Regions from separate parts of the Pseudoalteromonas sp. SG41-5 genome, predicted to be linked through region 2. Evidence: predicted binding sites of a transcription regulator. Region 2 holds the regulator's gene; the other holds the start of a gene.
The links. Region 2 encodes sigma-54, which starts transcription at its own class of promoters, with help from an activator protein. Its sites were predicted from a motif close to GTTGGCACGNNNNTNGNNT; they were not measured.
Positions count from the first base shown of each region.

Region 1: the regulator sigma-54 is predicted to act here: its motif matches at 1,869-1,887, upstream of H5232_RS03300 (TorF family putative porin).

Region 1 covers NZ_JACJFH010000007.1:8,347-14,836, forward strand. Annotated here, with positions in the region: gene H5232_RS03285 (AsmA family protein) at 1-43, opposite strand, end outside; gene H5232_RS03290 (helix-turn-helix transcriptional regulator) at 186-377, shown strand; gene H5232_RS03295 (hypothetical protein) at 535-1,698, shown strand; gene H5232_RS03300 (TorF family putative porin) at 1,988-2,665, shown strand; gene H5232_RS03305 (aldo/keto reductase family oxidoreductase) at 2,805-3,698, opposite strand; gene H5232_RS03310 (DUF5329 domain-containing protein) at 3,958-4,332, shown strand; gene H5232_RS03315 (nitroreductase family protein) at 4,765-5,442, shown strand; gene H5232_RS03320 (efflux RND transporter periplasmic adaptor subunit) at 5,435-6,490, opposite strand, start outside; gene H5232_RS03325 (efflux RND transporter permease subunit) at 6,486-6,490, opposite strand, start outside.
Region 2 covers NZ_JACJFH010000074.1:6,461-16,692, forward strand. Annotated here, with positions in the region: gene mgtE (magnesium transporter) at 1-867, opposite strand, end outside; gene H5232_RS16765 (HPr family phosphocarrier protein) at 991-1,263, opposite strand; gene rapZ (RNase adapter RapZ) at 1,292-2,134, opposite strand; gene ptsN (PTS IIA-like nitrogen regulatory protein PtsN) at 2,155-2,607, opposite strand; gene hpf (ribosome hibernation promoting factor) at 2,612-2,899, opposite strand; gene H5232_RS16785 (RNA polymerase factor sigma-54) at 2,928-4,424, opposite strand; gene lptB (LPS export ABC transporter ATP-binding protein) at 4,491-5,216, opposite strand; gene lptA (lipopolysaccharide transport periplasmic protein LptA) at 5,213-5,746, opposite strand; gene lptC (LPS export ABC transporter periplasmic protein LptC) at 5,736-6,290, opposite strand; gene kdsC (3-deoxy-manno-octulosonate-8-phosphatase KdsC) at 6,287-6,838, opposite strand; gene H5232_RS16810 (KpsF/GutQ family sugar-phosphate isomerase) at 6,838-7,809, opposite strand; gene H5232_RS16815 (calcium/sodium antiporter) at 7,835-8,806, opposite strand; gene mlaF (phospholipid ABC transporter ATP-binding protein MlaF) at 9,062-9,877, shown strand; gene mlaE (lipid asymmetry maintenance ABC transporter permease subunit MlaE) at 9,877-10,232, shown strand, end outside.

The DNA of each region.
Region 1 (6,490 bases), on a different contig from region 2:
GCAATAATAATATGACACCAATAACTTTAAATAAGGTCTTCATGATGGTCCTTTCAAATGTGCAAATAATGTTCTTATCATAGCGGGAGTTAGCATTAAAATCATTGTGCAACGAAGAAAAATGCAATTTCCTGCATTCTACAGTGAATATATGAATTGTTACTGAAACATTTTGATACCTTTAGCTGCAAAACCATATAGCTGAATTTCGCAAAGCCGCGGGGCTTTCACAGCAAGAGCTAGCCGATGCTAGCGCCGTTTCACGCAAAACAATCAGCACGGTCGAAACATCACGCTTTACACCTTCAGTGATCATTGCATTGAAGATAGCTCGGCAGTTTGAAACTACTGTAGAGCAGTTATTTTCACTTGAATAAGCAGATTAAACCCTTTAAATGCAATCTTGTGCAGATTTAACTTATCAAGATTGCATCCCCTGTATTCTTCGGTATGATGCACAGCCCTGTTGTTTTAAGACGTTTTGCGCTAAAATTAAACAACTGAAAAATGTATTTAACCGGAGTACCATCAGGCATGAAAAAATTGCTCATTTCACCTTCACAAATGGCATTAGGCGAACAAGAAGGCCATATTTATCAAAATATTCTAAAGCAGGCTTCTGAAATCAGCTTAAACCTGATGGCGGTGAAAATAGAAAATCATCCTGAAGACTTCTTAGGTTGGTGCTATGAACTACTTAATGCTAGCCGTGACCGTATTAATCATGATTTACTCGAAACCAATCAATTACCAATTTTAAAAAAGCTTAATGACTTATTAGTTTCAGCAATTAGCTTCTTACAATTGAAAACATTACGCGTAGCACCTTGGCCTGTAGTTAGTGTATTTATAGAGCAACATAAAGATGTGTTAGCCCTTGATGAACAGTTACGCCTTGCCAACTATATAGCTGGTATTCGCGAGCAATCACTGAAAGAGATGATCCCTGAAGATTTATTAGCATTTAGTGGTAAACATACTTCTGCACTGGATCCAAGTAGTTATAATTTTGATGTCGAATGGTTTAGCTCTACTAAAAGCGCCAAAGCTTTTCATCAAATGCTTGCCGACCTGCCGGCATTATTTGATGAAGCATTAGCACATATACCTTTAGAAGGTGAAGTAACTGAAGCTGATTACCAAGAATTTGTGGTCAAATATTTAAAAGCCTTTACTGATAGCAATGAAAAGCCAACGCTTGCACCGGCAACTCGTCTATTAGCAATGCGCCGCCCAGATGTTTTTACACCAATTAATAACACCCGTTTAGATGCACTTTGTTCAGCATTGGCTATTACTAAATTAAATAATCGTGACTTTGCGCGTTATTGGCAGGATATTGTCCAAGCAGTTCATAGTATGTCTTGGTTTAAAATGGCAAGTGGTGACAGCGAGCTGGATCAACAACTTGTTGCAATCAAAGCGTTAATTCCGTGCTTTTTCTATCATGCAGACAAAAACACGCCTGAAAACTCTAACTACATCAAGTTATTGAGCAAGCCAAAGCGTACAACTACCACTGGCACTAGAAAAGTGCGTCGTGGTAAAGAGTCTGCTGAAATACTTGTTGATCGCGCACTTGCTGCTGACGATATGCCTGAGCATATTCGCGCAAAGCGTGATTCAATTATCAGCGAAGTACAAAAAGGCCGTGGCGTGAACGAAACAATCAGCCTAATGCGTACTATTTTTGGTTAAACCACAGTAAAAAATACAAAAACCCGCTGCAACTGAGTTGTGCATGCGGGTTTTTTTACGCACCAATAAAGTGCGCAAGCTTCGTAAAAAACAATCTCCTCCTTTCACTATAAATATTTATACCTTTGTTTATAAAGTAATTTAAATATAAATTATTGCTTTTCATTTAACTTGGCACAAGCAGTGCTATTACCCTAGTAGACAACTAAAAATAGGATCCGCAATTATAGACTGCAATCTAATTAATAATTGCGAGCCAAAAAATCAGCATAACAACAGGATACCAAACATGTTAAAACTAAAATCAGCAATTGCGATCAGCACACTTGTACTCATGGGTGCAACATCTACAGCAGCATATGCAGAAGTAACAGCCAATGCCGCAGCAACTTCAAACTACTTATGGCGTGGTCAAGAACAAACCGGTGGTGATGCTGCAATTTCAGGTGGTATTGATTATGCCAACGAATCAGGTTTTTATGCTGGTACTTGGGCTTCAAATGCAAGCTGGGCCGATGAAATGACCTACGAGCTTGATCTCTATGCTGGTTTTGGTGGCGATATTAATGAAAATATGAGCTATGACGTTGGCTACATCTATTACGCTTACCCTGATGCAGCTTCTGGCGCAGACGCTGATTTTTCTGAAATTTACGGTAGCATCAGTATGGGTGGCTTTAGCTTTGGCGCATCAGTTCTTGCAACTTCAGCCGCAAGCGGTGATGGCACAGACTTTGGTGATTCGTTATACCTGACTGCAGATTACGGTTTCGCAGTTGGTACTAATGGCACTGAAATGGCCTTACACTTAGGCCACTACTCTGGTGATTTTATTGGTGATGACGATATCATCGATTACGGTGTATCTATCTCTAAAGATGGCTTCACTTTTGGTCTATCTGATACCGATATGGATGACAGTGATATTAAGGCTTACGTTGCTTTTTCAATGGACTTTAGCCTATAAAAAGAATGTGTTACTTGCTGCAACACTAAGGGCCGTAAGGCCCTTTCTCGATCTTGGTAAGCGGTAAGCGGCTAAGTTCATATTTTATATCAAGACTTACCCTCAACTCAGACTGCTTATAGCTTAAAACTTACAACTCCTATGGCACACTGTGCCCTGTTGAACCTTGCCAAATACGATACCATTGTTCACGACTGAGTTTTAACTGCTTAGCGGCAACAGCCGATTTAACACGCTCAATGTTGCCAGTACCCAGTACCACTGATGGGGAACTTGGGTGCATTAATAACCACGCGTAAACCACTTGATCAATAGAACTTGCACCAATTTCGCTGCCGACTTGCTCAAGTACTTGACGCAGGCGAATCGCTTTTTCATCATTTTCTGCAAAAATGCGACCGCCAGCCAAAGGTGACCAACACATAGGTTTAATATCAAGTAACTGACATTGGTCTAAACTACCATCATCAAGTGCTTGCATTTCATACGGTGAAAATTCAATTTGATTGGTCACCAATTCAAAATCAAGACGCGACTGCAATAAACTTAGTTGTGATGGCGTAAAGTTTGATACACCAAAATCGAGTACATCACCATTTTGCTTAAGAGTAGTGAATGCCTCAGCTACTTCGTCTGCATTCATCAAATAATCAGGGCGATGAATAAGTAATGCATCTAATCTATCGGTATTAAAATGCTTTAACGATTGCTGTGCTGAGCTAATAATATGTGCGGCACTCGAATCGTAATGATTAGCTTGGCCTGCTAACCCTAAGCTTGCAAAAGCAGGTTTGATACCACACTTAGTAATAATTTTGATCTCATCACGAATACTTGGCTTTAAAGCTAAAGCTTTACCAAACTCTGCCTCACAACCATATCCACCGTAAATGTCAGCGTGATCGGTGTGCCTTACACCGGCTTCAATTGCTTGCTCAAGAAAAGTTAAACACTGTTGTGGAGTAATTTGCCAATCTAATAATCGCCAAAACCCAAGTACTAGTTCGTCAATAGCGCGATCTGAGCTGTTCATAATTCCACCTTTATTTTTGTAAAAAATATTGTCCCGGCAAGTTCAATGCAAGTACCAAAACAGTATCCCTATCAGATAATTAATAAGCCATGATAATTTAATTGACCTTATTGATGTATTATTCTACATAATAAATAAGGTATTAATAGCTGAAAGTTATACCAGCACATGCATTAGCACATCAGTTTTATTCAGAGCTTTACCTTTTTTTGATGGCACAGGTAACGTAATAAACTTTTTGGATTAAATGAGGCTACAGATGAAAGACTTAACCCACACTATATACAGGCTGATGGCTTGCCTTTTACTCACGGTTAGTCAGTTGAGCTTTGCGGCAACCGCTGAACAAGAAGTCACTCATTTGCTCAGCTTTATCGCGCAAAGCAACGCGACTTTCATTCGTAACGGTGATCAACACACCAGCACCGAAGCCGCTGATCATCTTGCTATGAAATACCGCAAAGGCAAACGCTACGCTAAAACCGCTGATGAGTTTATTGAGAATCTTGCCAGTAAAAGCTCATGGAGTGGCAAACCTTATGCTGTTATTCTTGAAGATGATACACAAATCACCAGTAAGAAATGGCTTACAAACGAGTTAACTCATTTTAGAGCCACAGAAAAGCCGCAATAAGTGCGGCTTGGTTTCACTCTTAGGAGAGGTGAACTTAAATTCTGAAGTAACACTAACTCAAAGCTGTATTTAATACTGCGGTAGTTATTTTCATCATCAGCTTGCACTAGCGATAACTTTATATAACTAAGTTATCGACAAAATCTGCCTGCACTAATGATTTTTGAATGTCTAAATAATGACTGCCGGTATGCTCGGCTGAGTATTCAAAGCATGTGCTTGTAATAATGTTGCTTTGTTTTTAGCTACCCATGCATTCTTAATTTCGAACTATACTGTATGCAAATATAGCTGAACAATCTGTGAATACAACGTGCAATTAATAATCATTATTTTAGGAAATAACATGACTGTAAAGTAGATATTACTTGCACCCAATCTCGCTACTGGGTATAAAAATAGTTATCAACATTTAATAAGAAGCGAAAAGCCATGCAGCAACATGACCACCAACCACTTACAGACTTTATTGAATATCCACATGAACAGATGCTAGAACGCGCTAATGAGTTTTTAACGACCAGCCAGCGTCGTCATACAATTCGTAGTTTTAGCGACCGCCCAGTGCCAAAAGATATTATTCAAACCTGCATTAAAGCGGCAGCTACAGCACCAAGTGGTGCAAACCACCAACCGTGGCATTTTGTAGCAATTAATAGTAGTGATGTGAAAAAGCAAATTCGTGAAGCAGCCGAGAAATTAGAACGCTCATTTTATGAAGGCCGCGCTGGTGAAGAGTGGTTAGATGCTCTAAAGCCATTAGGCACTGATGCCAGCAAACCTTATTTAGAGCATGCACCTTGGCTAATTGCCGTATTCAGCCAAAAGAAAGGCGGCTTAAATACTGATGATAAAAACACCAACTACTATGTGCATGAGTCAGTCGGTATTGCCACCGGCTTTTTAATTCAAGCATTACATCGCGCAGGGCTTGCAACACTAACTCACACACCTAAACCAATGAGCTTTTTAACCGACATTTGTGGCCGCGACAAAGACAACGAACGCCCCTATATGCTGCTCATTGTCGGTTACCCAAGTGATGATGCTACTGTGCCTAATCATGCCTTGGTGAAAAAATCACTCGATGAAGTTGCGACCTTCATTTAGGTTTAAAATCCACCGCTAATGTGTCGCCGGCGTTAAGCCCGGCGATAATATGCTGTTTAGCATTAATCACCTCCCCTAAACGAACAAAGCGGCGCTCAATCTTTTGCTCGTTAATAACATATACCATGGCTAATTGACCGTACTCATGCACCCAACTTGGCTCAATTAAAATTCCTTGCTCGGTATCCAGTGGCAAGTGAAGCTGTGCATATAAACCAGGCATCAAGTTTGATTGTGTTGGCAACTCTAAACGAATTAACATACTACGTGCAGCACTATCGGCAATCGGAACAATTTCACTCACCACCGCAACAGCGGTTATATTAAGTGAAGGCAAACTGACCGTTAAGCTTTGACCCAGTGTGAGGCTAATTGCCTGACGTTCTCGTACATTAAATTCAAGCTGTAATTGTTGTGGATTATAAAGTGCCAATAAAGGTGAACCAGGCACTGCGGTATCACCTGGTTCAACTAACCGCTCTACAACAACTCCAGAAATGGGCGCTTTTATACGGGTAAATTCAAGTGCGACTTGTGCTTGGGTTTGCTGTTGCTTGGCAACAGCTAAGCTTGCGGTTAAGTTATCAAATTTCGCTTTTGCCTCATCATTATCACTAACCGATACCAACCCTTGTGAATATAAGTCAGTTACGCGCTTAAGCTGTTTATCAGCTTGTGTAAGTGACGCTTGAATGGCTTTTATTTGCGCATCACTTTGTGCCAATTGCGCTTTAAAATCGTCTTGCTGCAAAGTAATGAGAACATCGCCTTGCACAACACTATCACCAGCACGTACATTTAAACGTTCCACTTGTGCCATCACTCGTGACGAAATTTGCGTGTTTTGTTTTGCAATCACAGTACCGGGAACATCTTCACTGCGCTTGATCGCCGTCCGCTCAACGGTAGCGACTTTTCCCTCATATGTCGTTGCTAATACGGGTTTATTTCCTGCGGCTTGTTTATTTGAAAAGCTGCCTGCCATATAAAGCACAGCAACAATAATCACTAGCAACGCAATGATTGAGCCGAACAGTTTTGATTTACC
Region 2 (10,232 bases):
TGAGCGCTTTTTCGAACTTTTTAACACCGGAGCAAAGGTATCTTCTTCATCATCAAGACCGGCTAGGCTTAATAAGCTATGCTCGGCGTCTTCACGGATAACGTCAACGATATCATCGATGGTGATACGGCCAAGTAGATGGTCATTATCATCAACCACTGGGGCTGATATCCAGTTATGACGTTCAAACAGTTGTGCTACATCGGTTTCATCCATCGAAATGAGGATAGATTCACAATCTTCATCCATTAAGTCGCGAATAATTTTATCTGGCGAGTTAGTCAACAAGGTCGTTAACGACATGGCACCTATAAAGCAGTTATGTTTATCAACAACATAAAGATCATCGGTACCTTCTGGTAGCTCACCACGTAAACGTAAGTAGCGCAGTACTACGTCGATAGTGACATCTGGACGGATGGTCACTGTATCAGTGTTCATTAGCGCGCCAGCAGAGCGCTCTTGATAAGAGAGTGCTTGAGTTGCACGTTCTCGATCTTGGCTGTCCATGGCACTAACAACGTCTTTGTAGACGGTATCAGGTAGGCTACGTAGTACTTCCCCTAGATCATCGTGGCTCATGTCCTCAGTTGCCGCAGCGATGTGCTTCGGCTCCATTTGGGCAATGATCCCTAAACGAACATCTTCTGAGAGTTCTTCGAGTACGTCACCTTGTACATCTGGATCAACCAGTTGCCATAGCAAGGTACGAATTTTATGTGGGGATGACTCGAGTAATAATGCGGTGTCACACGGAGCTGTTTTTGCCAACATACGCCTTACTTGAACAAATTGACCACTGTTAAGTGACTTGGTCACTTGTTTTAGTTGTTGTAGTGGGTAATCTTGTTCAAAAGCTTCTGGCATTGGCGTCCTTAAAAATTAATACGCTTGATAGGTAGGGTAACAGTTGTCGGTAATTAACGCGCTTGGTCTGTTTAATTAACGACTTTATTTAGTTTAACGCAATTTAGTGGTACTGACTACGAGCTATTCTTGTTCGTTAAAGCGTTGTGCGATCAACTCGCCAATTGCTGCAAGAGCAGGTTCAGCGTCCGGGCCTTCACATACAACTTTAACTTCTTTGCCTTGGCTACTTTCTAATAGCATTAAGCCGAGTACGCTATCGCCTGCGGCTTGTTTGTCATCTTGATGAAGTGTGATGCTGGCATCAAACTGCACAGCTAATTGCGCTAATACGCTGGCTGCGCGAGCATGTAAACCGAGTTTGTTTTTTATTAAAAATGTATCTTCTAAACGCATCAACATTCCTTACTGTAAACGTGAGTTGTTATTCTTGTTCACGATGGCGAATTTTCACATTGCTGTGGCTCATCGAGAAGCTTTCACCTATAGTTTGCGCTAGATAAACTGAGCGATGTTGACCACCGGTGCAACCAATAGCAATTGTTAAGTAACTGCGGTTATTACGCTCCAAATGCGGTAACCAAGTTTGTACAAAGGTTTGGATCTGCCAAGTGAATTTTTGTACGATACTATGGCTGGCTAAATAATCTTTTACTGGCTGATCAAGGCCTGTAAGTGGCTTAAGCTCAGGCTCCCAATGTGGGTTTGGTAAAAAGCGTGCATCAAAAACATAATCAGCTTCTTTTGGGATACCATATTTAAAACCAAATGATTCAAAGGTAATGATTAGTTTTTTATCTTTTTTCCCTAAAATCTTTTCACGGATTGACTCTGCAAGCTGGTGGACACTCAGATCAGTGGTATCAAGTATAAAGTCAGCGCGAGTAGTTAATACATCAAGTAATACTTTTTCTTGCTTGATGGCTAAATCCAGTGGCAAAGAGTCCAAAGATAATGGGTGTAAGCGGCGAGTTTCAGAAAAACGTTTGATCAGGGTTTGATCATCACTGTCTAAATAAAATAGCGTCGGATTTGCAAAACCAGGCAAGTATTCAAGAATATCGTTAAATTCTTCCTGCTCTTTCGGTAAATTACGGACATCAATACTGACGGCAATTTTGTCATAATTATCAGAGACACTGCGCACTAATGAAGGTAATAAGTTTACCGGAATATTATCTACACAATAATAGCCAAGATCTTCTACTACACGCAGAGCAACAGATTTACCTGAGCCAGAACGCCCACTGATGATGATTAACTCCATGTAAATTCTCCTTCATTTGGCTACGATTGCGCAGCAATTACGTGATACAAATCTTGGTCTGTTTTTGCGCTACGTAGTTGTTTACAAAAATCTTTGTCGTTGAGTTTATCAGCAATTGTGGCTAACGTCTTCAAATGAAGTTGGCTATCACCATCTGGCACGATGAGAGCTACAAATATATCAACTGGGCGATTATCTATCGCATCAAAATCAATCGGTGATTCACTCACTATAATTATTGCTAGCGGGTTTTCAACACCACTCATACGGCCATGAGGAATAGCAATACCACGACCAATACCCGTACTACCTAGTTTTTCTCTCGACAGTAGTGCGTTGAGGATTTCTTGTTGTGATAGCTGAGGAAGTTGTTCATGAGCCAATTGGCTGATAAATTCAATGATCCGTTTTTTGCTATTAAAAAGGACCGCAGCTTTACTGCAGTCCTGGCAAATAAGTGAGCTTAATTTCATAGTGTTAGTGTCGAGCGTGCTTCTCTTTGTGTTTAATTACCTGACGGTCAAGTTTGTCGATTAGTCCGTCAATGGCTGCATACATGTCTTGGTGCTCAGTTGAGGCAAATAATTCAGCGCCACTGACATGTAATGTGGCTTCTGCTTTTTGGCTTAGCTTTTCTACATCAAGAATGACATGGACATTATTGATATGATCAAAATGCCTTTCAAGCTTGGCAAACTTATTGTTTACATAGTCTCTTAATGAATCAGTAATTTCTACATGACGACCAGTTAAATTTAGTTGCATAAGCATTTTCCTCTTGTGATTTTACGCCTTAAATCAAACTTTTACGTTGATTTGACGGTGGAATAGCCAGCGACTCGCGGTATTTTGCAATAGTCCGTCTAGCTACTTTGATACCTTGCTCTGCCAATATATCTGCAATCTTACTATCACTCAATGGTTTCGCTGAGTTTTCTGCACTGATCAATTTTCTGATCAATGCTCGAATGGCTGTCGATGAGCATTCGCCGCCGTTCTCAGTACTTACATGGCTCGAGAAAAAATATTTTAACTCAAATATACCACGAGGGGTATGCATGTATTTTTGGGTGGTTACACGAGAAATTGTTGATTCGTGCATCTCAACCATTTCGGCAACGTCGTTTAGTACCATAGGGCGCATGGCCTCAGGGCCATGCTCAAAGAATCCTTGCTGCTGTTTAACAATGCAGTTGGTTACTTTGAGTAACGTCTCGTTACGACTTTCTAGGCTTTTAATAAACCATTTAGCTTCTTGCAAATGCGAGCGTATAAATTGGCTGTCAGTGCTTGATTTTACAGAGCGTGACATCGCCGCATATTGGCTGTTCACTCTAATTTTTGGCATGCTGTCTGGATTGAGTTCAACCACCCAGCGACCTTTAATTTTTTTCACCGAAACGTCAGGAATAACATACTCTGATTCTTCGCGTACTATGGTATCCGCAGGCTTTGGGTTAAGGCTGTGGATCAGTGTCATTACTTCTTTTAGTTCATCTTCTTTAAGCTTAGTCTTTTTCATCAAAGTGCGATAGTCACGACTAGCTAATAAATCGATATGATCAGTTAAAATCATTTTTGTCTCGCTAATCCAAGGAGTTGCAGGATCAAATTGATTTAATTGAATACATAAACATTCTTGTAGGCTGCGCGCAGCAATACCAACAGGGTCAAACAACTGAATGCGTTTTAACACTGCTTGCACTTCGTCGAGTTCGATTTCTTCTTCGTTATTACCTTGATTTAAGCTTTCTGCGATGTCTTCGCAGCTCAAGGTTAAAATACCTGAATCGTCAACGGCTTCAACAATGGCAATGGCAATGGCTTCATCGGTTGGACTAAAAGGTGTGAGTTGTAATTGCCACATTAGATATTCGTGCAAGGTTTCAGTTGAGGCACCTTGATAAATTGACTCATCTTCAGGCATTGGCCCAGATGACGTATTTGGCGCAGCACTCATGTATTCGTCCCAGGTGACGTCCATAGCCATTTCGTCACTTAAGGTCTCTTTACTTAATGCTTCGCTACTTTCTTGTTCATATTCGCTTGGCTTGTCGTCTGCTGATGCGCTAACGGTTAAGTCATCGTTATCTTGTTTTTGTTCGTTTTTACCAGCCGTGTCGTCTGAATATTCATGTTCTTCTAGCTCTAACAATGGATTGCTGTCGAGCGCTTCTTGAATTTCTTGCTGGAGATCCAATGTACTGAGTTGCAATAAGCGAATTGCTTGTTGCAGCTGTGGTGTCATTGTAAGTTGCTGGCCCATGCGCAGCTGGAGTGATTGCCTCATGTATCTCTAACAATCCTTTTATTGTTATCATCGTTAAGTCTAGCAGATACTTAGCCGAGCGTGGCTTTATAGCCTAAATTGCTCGCCCAGGTAAACATCGCGGACTGTTTGGTCGGCGAGTACATGCTCAGGGGTACCTGATGCAATTAACTCCCCATGAGAAACTATGTAGGCTTTTTCACAAACATCAAGGGTTTCTCGTACATTGTGGTCGGTAATAAGCACGCCAATACCACGGTTTTTAAGGTGTTCAATAATCTTCTTTATATCTAACACTGAAATAGGATCAACGCCAGCAAAAGGCTCATCAAGTAAGATAAATTTTGGGTTTGCGGCTAAAGCGCGTGCAATTTCAACTCGACGACGTTCACCGCCAGATAATGCCATACCTTGGCTGTCGCGGATATGTTGAATGCTAAACTCATCAAGTAAGCTGTCGAGCGCTTCTTCTCTGGCTTGTTTATTCAGCTCTTTACGAGTTTCTAAAATAGCCATCAGGTTTTGATAAACAGTTAATTTACGGAAGATGGATGATTCTTGTGGCAGGTAGCCAATCCCTAACCGTGCGCGACTGTGCATTGGCAGTAAGGTGATGTCATTATCATCAATACTGATTTTACCTTTGTCGCTTGGAACTAAACCCACAATCATATAAAAGGTGGTGGTTTTACCAGCGCCATTAGGACCCAATAAGCCAACAATGCTGCCTGCGCTAACTTCTAAACCCACGCTTTTTACAACTTGGCGACCTTTATAGCTTTTTGCTAGAAATTCAGCTTTTAATGTACTCATGGCTGCCCTTTAGATTTGTCTTTTTTACTGTCTACTGGTACCAAAATGGTGTGCACACGATCGCTTGAGCTTGCGCCTTTTTCAGCACTGATCAGTTGCTGGTCCATATCATAGGTAATGCTTTTGGCATTGATTTTTTGACCTGCCTGAGTGACTTGTGCATTGCCAACCAAGGTTAAATAGCGCTTAGCGACATCGTAACGGACTTCATCAGCACTGGCACTCATTACTGTGCCATCAGTTTGTTTTTCTTCAAAGTAAGCCGGACTGCCAGTTGCGACAAGTAGTTGTTTGTTATCGCCTAAATCTTCGCGCTTATGGACTTCAAGTCGATCCGCTTTGATACGGCGGTTACCATGAATGATTTCAACATTTTTTTCAAAAATACCGATATTGTCTTTCAGTTGGGCAAGCTGCGTGTCAGCACTGATAGAGACTTGATCTGCAGGTGGTGTCGTATTTTCAGCAAAGCTTGCAAAAGCAATGAATAAGCTTGGTATAACAAGCAAGTGAGCAAATTTATTGGTCATAATATATGGTTCGCGTATGGTTAATTAGTTCTACCACTTCGGCTTTTAAGTCGGCATGGAGACCGCGCCCAGTGATTTTTAAATTTGGTCCGATTAATTCAACTGGTTGTTCTGAACTCATGGTTTGTAGTTCAATATCAACCTGAATATTATCTGCGTTTATATGTTCAATCATGGCATTATTGGTCAGGTTTTTAGCAACCACATTACCTTCTAAAATTAATTGATGATTTTCATATAAGGTGGCTTCATCGGCATTAATTTGCCACGTCTGCTGTTGATTATAGAGTGTAAAAATAGGTTGTTCAAAGTAAGTGAACCCTAACTGTTGGTAGAGTTCCATTTTTGCAGCTGTTACTTTGTGGCTAATTTTACCTTGTTCATCAAATGCGGTTTGTTTTAATGCCACCGCAGTATAATCAGGTTTTGCTATTATATCTTCTTGGTGTTGTTTTATGGCGGTACTTTGATAAAAATACGGATACCACAGCCATACCATGCAGCCGACAAATAATACGCATAATATTAAACGCGCACTATTCATGAGCTCGTGCCTTCGCTGGTTAATGATTTACCATTTTCGAGCATTAATAAATCAGTGAGTTCACGCACCGCCCCAAAGCCACCAGGTAGCATGGTTGTATAATGTGAAATGCGTTTGATTAGTGGATGCGCATCATTTACTGCCACCGCAAAACCAACCAATTCCATTACCGGCAAGTCAGGTCCGTCATCGCCTATGTAAGCTATTTGTTCATCGCTTAACTGCAATTTATCCTTGAGCTGTTGATAAGCTTGCAACTTGTTTTCTTGGCCTTGGTAAATATGCGGTACTGTCAGGCTAGTCATCCGTTGCTGAACTATCTGTGAATGACGACCGGTGATCACGGCAACTTCAAAACCGCTATTGATCAGTGCTTTGATACCAAAGCCATCTTTAGTATTAAACGCTTTGAGTTCTTCACCTTGGTTACCAAGATAAATACGACCATCTGAAAACACCCCATCGATATCACAGATCAGGAGTTTGATTTTTTGTGCTCGCTCGCGAGCATCATCTGAAAGTGGCTGATATAAGTCAGCAAACTGCATTATAAAACTCCTGCTTTGAGCAAATCTTGCATATTAAGAGCACCAATAGGGTGGTGTTTATTATCAACTACAATTAAGCCATTGATACGCTTATTCTCCATGATATTGAGTGCCTCGGCGGCAAGCATATCAGCGGTTGCAGTAGTGCAAGAGCGGGTCATGACAGTGCTTATCAAAGTACTGTGAATATCTATTCGTTGCTCTAAAATTCGGCGTAAATCACCATCAGTAAAAAGCCCCGCAAGTTGCCCTGTGTCATCAACAATAGCTGTCATACCTAAGCCTTTTGCCGACATTTCGATTAATGCATCTTTGATACATTGCTTATCATTGATCATAGGCGTTGCTGGGCCACTGTGCATAATATCTTTTAAACACAATAGTAAACGTTTGCCTAAGCTACCACCAGGATGCGATAGCGCAAAGTCATCGGCGGTAAAGCCACGGGTTTCTAGCAGAGCAACGGCTATTGCATCACCCATCGCAAGTGTTGCAGTCGTGCTTGCAGTCGGAGCGAGTCCTAATGGGCAGGCCTCTTGACTTACTTTGATGCATACATGAGCATCAGCCCAATTTGCCATTGATGATTCAGGGTTACCTGTCATGGCGATCATTTTTGCGCCAATACGTTTAATAACCGGAATAATATTCAGTACTTCGCTGGTTTCGCCTGAGTTTGAAATAAGCATAACCACGTCATCACGAGTGATCATCCCTAAATCACCATGACTTGCTTCACCCGGATGGACAAAAAACGCAGGCGTGCCAGTGCTTGCCAGTGTTGCAGCAATTTTATTACCAATATGCCCTGATTTCCCCATACCGACTACTATGATCCTACCGTGACATTGATACATCAATTGGCAAGCTTGATTAAAGTTTTCGTCTAGATATTGGGTTATATCAAGCAGTGCTTGGCGCTCTATTTCTAGCACCCGCTTACCTTGTTCAATAAAATTTAACTGCGTCATTGTGTTATCCATTTTGTGGCTAGCATTAAGCAACTTGGCTGAAAATATAACCTTGATAGATTAAAAACGCGACCAATAACAGGCCACCTTCAACTCTATTAATGCGTCTTGTGCCCCTAAAACTCAAGGACATAGCAATAAGGGCTATGGTGGCACCAATCATTATTAAGGCATCACGGTTTGCAGCTGAAGGATCAATAATTGAAGGGTTGATAATCCCAGCCAGTGGCAACACAGCTAAAATGTTAAATATATTTGAGCCAACAATATTACCCAGTGCTAAATCATCTTCGTTTTTTAATACCCCAGCAATACAGGCTGCCAGCTCAGGCAAACTGGTGCCAATAGCAATAATGGTTAACCCTATTACTAAATCACTTAGGCCAAAGTATTTGGCTATATCAACTGCTGAGCCAACTAAAAAATGTGAGCTGACAGGCAGTAATATCATACCAATAATTAACCAAAATAAAGCCGATTTGGTGGGCACGTTATCTGGTACGTCTTCACAGGCTTCACTTACAAATGGGTCATCAGCTTGGTTTTTAGCGCGAATAGAAATAATAACTAAGCCCGCAATAAAGACCACAAAGCCAATGATTAATGCAACGCCCTCAGCAAATGAAAAGTAGTTATCAGAAAATACATACCAGGCAGCGATTGACACTAGTAGTACAAGCGGCATTTCGCGTTTTAATGTCATTGATGATACTGAGAGTGGGCGCAATAGCGCAGTAATACCTAAAACAAGTAAAATATTAGTGATATTTGAGCCAACGGCGTTACCCACGGCAGTGTCAGTTTTACCGGCAAGCGCAGCTGATGCTGAGACCATCATTTCAGGGGCTGACGAGCCCATCGCAACAACGGTTAAGCCAACAATAAGAGTAGGAACACCGAAATTTTTTGCCAGTGCCGCAGCACCATAAACAAAGCGATCCGCACTCCAAACTAGAGCTGCAAATCCGAGAATTAAAATGACAAAAGAAGTCACCATTACGTTACGCCAATTATTCAAAATGAGATGACTGCAAATAGTAACAAAAGCCAACCTGAAAGTATAAATAAAAGAATCTGCGAAGCTTGTTAGATTATGGACTGATTTGGACTGAGAATAATTATTTAAGCGACGGTTAAGCCTACTGCTGTAAGGTTTGCAGCGCTATTACATAGAATATTACAAAATTTTACGATTTGTTTTTTCCATCTTGCTGTAAAAACGCTTAAAATAGGTGAACTAGTGAAAATAGTAATGGAGAGCGACTTGTCGCAACCAATAGTAGAAATCAAGGATGTAAGCTTTTCTAGGGGCAATCGCTGCATATATAAAAATATGAGCTTTAGTGTCCCGAAAGGAAAAATTACGGCAATAATGGGACCAAGCGGAATTGGTAAAACCACCATGTTGCGTTTAATTGGTGGTCAATTAAAACCAGATAGCGGCACTATTTTATTCGAAGGTAATAACATTCCTGCCATGTCGCGCAAAGAGCTTTATGCGGCGCGAACCAAAATGAGTATGTTGTTCCAAAGCGGCGCATTATTTACCGATATGTCAGTATTTGACAATATCGCTTTTCCGCTGCGTGAACACACTCGTCTAAGTGAAGATTTAATTCGCCTTGTGGTGCTAATGAAATTACAAGCTGTTGGCTTGCGTGGCGCACAAGATCTAATGCCTTCTGAGCTGTCAGGTGGTATGGCACGTCGTGCTGCATTAGCGCGCTCAATCGCACTTGATCCTGAATTAATTATGTATGATGAGCCATTTGCAGGCCAAGACCCAATTTCCATGGGGGTATTAGTTAAGTTGATTAAATCGCTTAATCAAGTGCTTGGATTATCATCATTAATCGTAACTCACGATGTAACAGAAGTGATGAGCATTGCCGATCACGTTATCATTATTGCCGATCAAGGCGTTATTGGTAGCGGTACACCGGATGAAATGCGTAATCATGAATCGGCCCTAGTTCAGCAGTTCTTAAAAGGATTATCTGATGGCCCAGTGCCGTTTCATTTTCCTGCTCAACCTTATCAACAAGAATTACTGGGAGGGCGCCGCTGATGTTTGATTTTTTGCAAATGCTAGGTCATAAAACGTTAGGACGATTTGCTGCACTTGGTCGCTCCACTCAGATGTTGATAGGTGCGTTATGGAGTTTGCCTAATTTTAGAAAAGGCACGCCGCTTTTAATACGACAATTATATATGGTTGGCTCGCAGTCACTATTGATAATCATGGTGTCGGGCTTATTCATTGGTATGGTATTGGCGTTGCAAGGCTACACCGTACTAGTTGGTTATGGTGCAGAGGACAGCTTAGGTCCATTAGTAGCATTGAGTTTACTCAGAGAGTTAGGCCCTGTTGTTACAGCATTATTGTTTGCCGGGCGAGCTGGTAGTGCATTAACCGCTGAAAT